Regions from separate parts of the Lactococcus sp. LG1074 genome, predicted to be linked through region 2. Evidence: riboswitches for the same ligand, from Rfam matches in the RefSeq annotation. Region 2 holds a riboswitch; the other holds the start of a gene.
The links. Region 2 has a riboswitch for lysine ahead of J0J36_RS09600 (amino acid permease). Riboswitches for the same ligand answer to the same signal wherever they lie in the genome.
Positions count from the first base shown of each region.

Region 1: it holds a riboswitch for lysine, as region 2 does, so the genes downstream of both, J0J36_RS02190 (ABC transporter permease subunit) here and J0J36_RS09600 (amino acid permease) in region 2, are expected to answer to the same signal.

Region 1 is NZ_CP071293.1:453,938-457,375, reverse strand. Features, by position in the region: gene J0J36_RS02195 (amino acid ABC transporter ATP-binding protein) at 1-278, opposite strand, end outside; gene J0J36_RS02190 (ABC transporter permease subunit) at 279-1,850, opposite strand; lysine riboswitch at 1,939-2,106, opposite strand; gene J0J36_RS02185 (HAMP domain-containing histidine kinase) at 2,246-3,438, opposite strand, start outside.
Region 2 is NZ_CP071293.1:1,919,837-1,923,274, reverse strand. Features, by position in the region: gene dnaX (DNA polymerase III subunit gamma/tau) at 1-174, shown strand, start outside; gene J0J36_RS09600 (amino acid permease) at 206-1,669, opposite strand; lysine riboswitch at 1,745-1,921, opposite strand; gene J0J36_RS09595 (hypothetical protein) at 2,136-2,348, shown strand; gene rpsF (30S ribosomal protein S6) at 2,534-2,827, shown strand; gene ssb (single-stranded DNA-binding protein) at 2,865-3,359, shown strand.

The DNA of each region.
Region 1 (3,438 bases), 530 kb from region 2:
TTAAACAAGTTGAAGCTTTGGAAAACCATGCCCAGATGCGTGCGATATTTAGGAATATCGAAGCCTTTTGCTAAAACATTTTCACCTTTATAAATTATTTCCCCACCAGATGGCTTCTCCAATAAATTGATTGAACGAAGTAATGTCGATTTACCACTTCCAGATGAACCAATAATCGAAATAACTTCGCCTTGATTTACCGTTAAGTGAATGTCTTTTAACACTTCATTACTGCCAAATGATTTTTTTAAATGATTGATTTCTAAGATTGCTGTCATTTAAGCGTCCCCCGGTTCTTGTACTTGCATTTGATTTTGGATTGGGACGTAAGCGTCTGGTCCATCCATTTTTCTTTCTACAAAGCGTAGAATACGTGTTACTGTAAATGTTAAGACAAAGTAAATTGCACAGATGACAGCAAAGGTTTGGAAATACATAAAGTTTTGTTGCGCCACTGTTGTCCCTTGGAAAAAGAGCTCAGTTACTGAAATTACAGATAAGACTGATGTATCTTTGATATTAATGACAAATTCATTTCCTGTTGCTGGAAGAATATTTCGCAAGACTTGTGGTAAAACAACCTTGCGCATAGTTTGCCCATGCGTCATTCCGATAGCTTGCGCGGCTTCAAATTGCCCTTGATCCACAGAGAAAATACCGCCACGTACAATCTCCGACATATAAGCACCTGTATTGATGGACACAATAATTAGCGCAGCTAAGGTCCGATCCAAACTCAAGCCAAAAGCTAGAGCTGTTCCATAGTAAAGCACCATTGCTTGAACAATCATTGGTGTACCACGGAAAATTTCAATATAAGCTGAAATAAGCCAGCCAAATACTTTATGTAAAAAGGCTAAAAATTTATTACTAATTTCTGGAATAGTACGATAAACGCCAATAAGAAGACCTAAAACCGTACCAATAATCGTACCAATCAAAGAGATGAATAAGGTCATCCCTGTACCATTAAGAAACTGTTTGCCGTTATCTCTTACAATACTGATAATTTGATCATACCAAGCGCCTTGTATTTTAGCTTCTGGTTGAGCAGCAATCATTTCATCCATCAGTTCTTTTTGGTCTTGAGGTGTAAAACCTGTCAAAAAGCTATTAATTACAGGTAAGTTGGGATCATTTTTACGTAAACCTACTGCGACTGTTGTATCATCAGAGTTTGTGACAAAACCTTTTCCTTCGCCAAATTCAATCATTTTGAAGTCTGGATTTGCTTTCTCTGCTGTCACTCCTTCGGGACGTTCAGCTACATAACCATCGATGGCTCCACTTTGTAAAGCCACACGCATGCTTGAAAAATCTTTCATTGCTGTTTGCTTGTTAACACTTTCAATCTGGTCAATCATGTTATAGTGAAAAGTTCCCAGCTGAGCAGTGATTTTTGCACCAGAGAAGTCTGCTAAACTCGATGCTTGAGCAAAGGGACCGCCACTTTTGACCATCATTACAAGGTTAGATGTGTAATACGGTTCTGAAAAGGCGATTTGTTCTCTACGTTCCGCAGTTGGCGACATTCCTGCAATAATGCCATCGATTTTTCCGGATTTTAGAGCTGGCAGCAAGCCATCCCAACTTGATTTGACGATTACTAATTCTTTATTTAACTTATCAGCAAGTTTTTTTGCAACTTGTACATCGTAACCATTAGCCCATTGACCATCTACACCATCAATAGGGACAGCACCGTTGCTATCATCATATTGTGTCCAGTTAAAAGGGGCATATGCAGCTTCCATTCCGACACGGAACTGTTCTGCACTCACTTTTGAACTACCGATAAATAATACCGTAAACAACGTCGCGACAAGTAAGAATAAGTTTTTTCTTCTCATAATACTCTCTCTTTCATTTTTCCAAATAAAAAGCAACCTTTACACAGAGAGGTTGCTAAACGTTGTACGTGATTCATATTATCAGTAAGTAACGAATAGCACTCCGCAAAACTGCGACAGTTCAGCAAGTATCCCTTGCTGCCCCAACAAACTCACTTGGACGAGTGAATTCGTTTCGGCAATGTCTCCTCCGTTTTACTTCAACGCTTGTCCAGCTCAGTAAAACATCCTATTCATTGCGACCTCTATCATTTTATTTGTATATTGTATTTTAAATCTTAACCTTTTTTTAAACGAATGTCAACAATTTTCTCGAATTATCAAAAAACTCAAGAAATAAGATTAAGATTAAAAGTCTAGCAAGTACTTTTAGATACTCAGTAGGCTTTTTATATTTATTTAATCTTAGGAATTTTTAAAGTAAATTTCGATCCTTCGCCTACAATGGAAGTCACACTGACATCCCCGTCATAGTTTTCCACTATGCGTTGGATAATAGACAGACCAAGACCTGTTCCACCTATATCTCGATTTCGTGCTTTATCGGCACGGAAAAAGCGCTCAAAGACATGTTTTAAATCTTCTTGACTAATGCCATAGCCACGATCCTCAACTGTCGTAATAATGTATTTGTCATCTTCTTCTAGATGGATTTTCACTTCTTGGCGATCTTTAGGCGAGTATTTTATCGCATTATCAATCAAAATTTTTAAGCCTTGTTCATAATGGTTGGGATAAATATGAGCCAAACTACCCGGCGTCAAGTAATTCTCAACAGTTAAATTTAAATCAGGATGAATAAGGAGAAAGTTTTTCTTAAGAAAATTAGAAACTTCTGTTGGATCACAGATCAGATCTTCATCTTGAAAATCAATGCTTTCAAGACGGGCCAATGCAAGCATCTCCTCTAACATCGTTCTCATCGTGCTAACTTCTTCTATACTGGCCTGTAAAGACTCCTCAAGCACTTCAGGATCATTTTTCCCCCATCGATTCAAGAGATTCAAATGACCATCTAAAACTGCAAGTGGCGTACGTAGCTCGTGACTGACATCAGAAACAAAACGTTTCTGCTGATCAACGTAATCGTTAAGCTTAATCATCATATCGTTATAAACAGTCGCCAGTTCTTCAATTTCATCGCCTGTTTGAATCACTACAGGTTTGAAATCCGCCTTCAAATTATTGGCACGTGTAGTAATCGCATCGTGCAAACGCTCTAGAGGCTTGATATAGCGACTTGCCATAAAATAACCGACAAACTGAGCAATAAAGAGAGCAATAATTTCTAAGATAATCAAGGCAATCAGCAGCTTTGTTCGCACGCTGTAATAATAACTCATATCATAGAAAGCCTGCACATAGCCAATCAGTTTCCCTGTTTTCTTAGAATGAACGGGTCGTTCAACCAAATAACCAGAATATTCACCAAATGTACGTACAGCATGAGTAGAATCCCCCACATCTTTCCTTAGCGGGAAACCATACGAATTGGTCGAATAAATCAAATTTTCACCGACATCAAAGACATAAAAAGACTTCCTAGAACCAATCATACTTCCAAGTGTTTCTAGCTCATTTTCTTTTC
Region 2 (3,438 bases):
ATTGCTTTAGCAGAGCAAGATTGGCAGGCTGTACGTCAAGAGTATGTCTTAAGCCTTAAAAAAGGGGAGCAGCATGTTACAAAAGATACGGAATCTGAGCCAGAAGAAGAAGAAGTTCTTGTAAGTAAGGCCAAAGAATTTTTTGGTGAAAAAGTGAAGATAATCAACGACTAAAAAAACGCCTTATGGCGTTTTTATATTCGTTTTAATCAATATCACGGCTTAAATCAACTTCTTCAAGCGGAATAAGTTTTGTTTTCTTCACGATTTTGTAAGAGAAATATAAAATCAAGAAGAGAGGTAAAGCAAGGTAGGTTGTAATGATGCTTTGCGCATTCATCGTTACGGTAGTAATTTGCCCGATAACGATAATGATTGAAAGAATAAGAGCGATGATTGGCCCAATAGGGAACCATTTAGCATGGTAGCCTAACTCAGAAAGTTTGTGACCTTGTTTAATAAAAGCACGGCGGAAGCGGAAATGACAGATAGCAATTCCAATCCAAGCCAAGAAACCAGATAAACCGGAAGCAGCGACCAAATAGAAATAAATCTCAGTTCCGAAGATACTTGTTAAGAAGGCCAAAAGACCGATGGCAACAGTCGCTAAAATTGCATAAATTGGTACCCCGTTGCTTGTATTTGTTTTAGCGAAGATTTTCGGTGCATGCCCCTCTTTTGCCATACCAAAAAGCATGCGAGAAGCAGCATATAACCAAGAATTGGCAGATGAAATAACCGAGGTTAAGATGACAGCATTCATAACGGATGCAGCAGCAGCTAAGCCAGCACGTTCAAATACCAAGGTAAATGGAGAAACGGTAATGTCGCTTTGGGTTGCTGCACGGAGAAGACTTGGGTCTTTATAGTAAACCAAGGCACCGATTACGAATATTGAGAGGAAATAGAAAATAATAATCCGCCAAAAGACTTGTTTAATCGCTGAGGGTACATTTTTCTCAGGGTTTTCTGACTCGCCGGCTGCGATACCAACGATTTCTGTACCTTGGAAAGAGAAGCCTGCAATCATGAAGACAGCAATCATACCTCCAATACCACCGACAAAACCATGATTTCCTCCAGCAGAAAGATTGCGTGCCACATCTGGCTTATAACTCATAACTCCAAAAATTGTTGCGAGACCAATCACGATAAAGGCGATAACAGCGATGACTTTAATTGTCGCCATCCAAAATTCTGCTTCACCATAAGCTTTAGCTGAAATGAGGTTAACCAAGAGGATGAGCGCAATCACAATAGTCGACCATATCCATGTGGGCACATGGGGCAACCAGAACTGCATAATAACACCAACTGTAGCTGCCTCAACCGCTACAGTAATTGCTGAGTTAAACCAATAGTTCCATCCCATAGCGAAGCCGAAAGCTTTATCTACATAACGGTCAGCGAAAGAAGCAAAAGAGCCTGATACTGGAAGATAGGAAGCCATTTCACCTAAAGACGTCATAAGGAAGAAAACCATGAGCCCAATGGCGACATAGGCAACTAACGCGCCTAAAGGTCCAGCTTGAGAAATCGTTGCGCCTGATGCAACAAATAGCCCGGTACCAATAGTTCCTCCTAAGGCAATCATTGTTAAGTGACGATGTTTAAGGCCACGTTTAACTTGCGTGGATGGCGTGGCCTCATTATTTGAAGTATTATCCATTACTTCTCTCCTAAATTTATAAATATTAATACAAAAAGCAATCCCTAGAGATTGCTAAACGTCAGAAAGATCTTTCATCCGAATAGCGCATCATGGTCATAGTTAGACCACGACAGTTTAACAGGTATTTCCCGCTAAACCAAGAAAAGTCGGTGAGCATAACTTCTCTTTCGGCAACCGCTCCTGGGCTAAACTTCTCAGCATGCTCTAGCTCTGCTTAGCTTATTATTGGTTGCGACCTCTATCGTTTATTAAGTATTTATGAATATTTTAGATTAATTTGAGAGGGATGTCAAGGACGAGCCTACTAGATTTGAATAATTATACATGCTGTTGTTTAAAATTACAGATTTTTTAATGTTTAGCCATTAAAAATCTAGACATTTGTTTTAGAGATTAAAAAGAGTTATAGTATAAGAAGAGATGATTGCGTTTTCATCTCAATTATATCTGGAGGTGGTTTTCAATGACGTTTACCCCAAAATATGTATCTCCAACTTACGCGGGAGAAAAAATAGTATGCGTAACCCGTAGCCAGGAAGGGGAAATTTCCCACTTATACCAGCGCTTTGATAGCCGTTGCAAGTTGCATTTTATCGTGAAAAAGCTTGGCTATTATCAATCGAAAGAAGGTGAGTATCGCTACATTCCAGCTAATGTGCTTGATGTAGTCGCTTAATAATAAAAAATGATGAGAAATCTTCTGCAGAGGCAGAGGGTTATTTTTTATTTTATAATAGAATAAATAAGATAAATCAACTTGCAAAATGTAGCTAAATTTGATAGAATATATACTTGTGAGTAAAAACTCATAACTTACACAGGCTCCAACCTGTGTCATTAGTCCAAAAGGAGGAAAAATCAATGACAAAATACGAAATTCTTTATATTATTCGTCCAAACATTGAAGAAGAAGCAAAGAAAGCCCTCGTTGAACGTTTCGATAGTATCTTGACTGACAACGGTGCTGCTAATCTTGAGTCTAAAGACTGGGAAACACGCAAACTCGCTTACGAAATTCAAGACTTCCGCGAAGGTATCTACCACATCGTAACTCTTGAAGCTGCTACTGATTCAGAAGCTTTGAGCGAATTTGACCGTCTTGCTAAGATTAACGGCGACATTCTTCGTCACATGATCACTAAAGTAGAAGCTTAATTCTAGTTTAGCTGGACAAATTTAAAGGAGAAGCATCATGATTAATAATGTTGTTTTGGTCGGACGCGTTGTGCGTGACCCTGAACTGCGATACACACCGCAAAATACTGCGGTTGCTACATTTACGATTGCTGTTAACCGTCGTTTTAAAAACGCGCAAGGCGAACGTGAAGCTGATTTCATTAACTGTGTCATCTGGCGCCAATCTGCTGAAAACTTGGCAAATTGGGCTAAAAAAGGTGCCTTGATTGGTGTAACAGGTAGTATTCAAGTGCGAAATTATGAGAACAAAGAAGGTCAACGTGTTTACGTGACTGAAGTATTGGCTGATAACTTCCAAATGCTTGAAAGTCGTGCCGCACGTGAAGGTGGCTCTGGTTCATATTCTGCACCACAGCAACAACAATCACAAAATCGTCCTTTTGCTGGCTCTAACAGCTCAGCAGGAAATTCAACACCTGATTTTGGTCGTGATGCAGATCCATTTGGTGGCTCACCAATGGAAATCTCAGATGATGATCTTCCATTCTAATAAGTAAGGCAGCTGTATAAGGCAGTCTATCTGAGCCCTATTCGTTGAGTATAAAAGCGGTATCCGTATTGACTTTTCT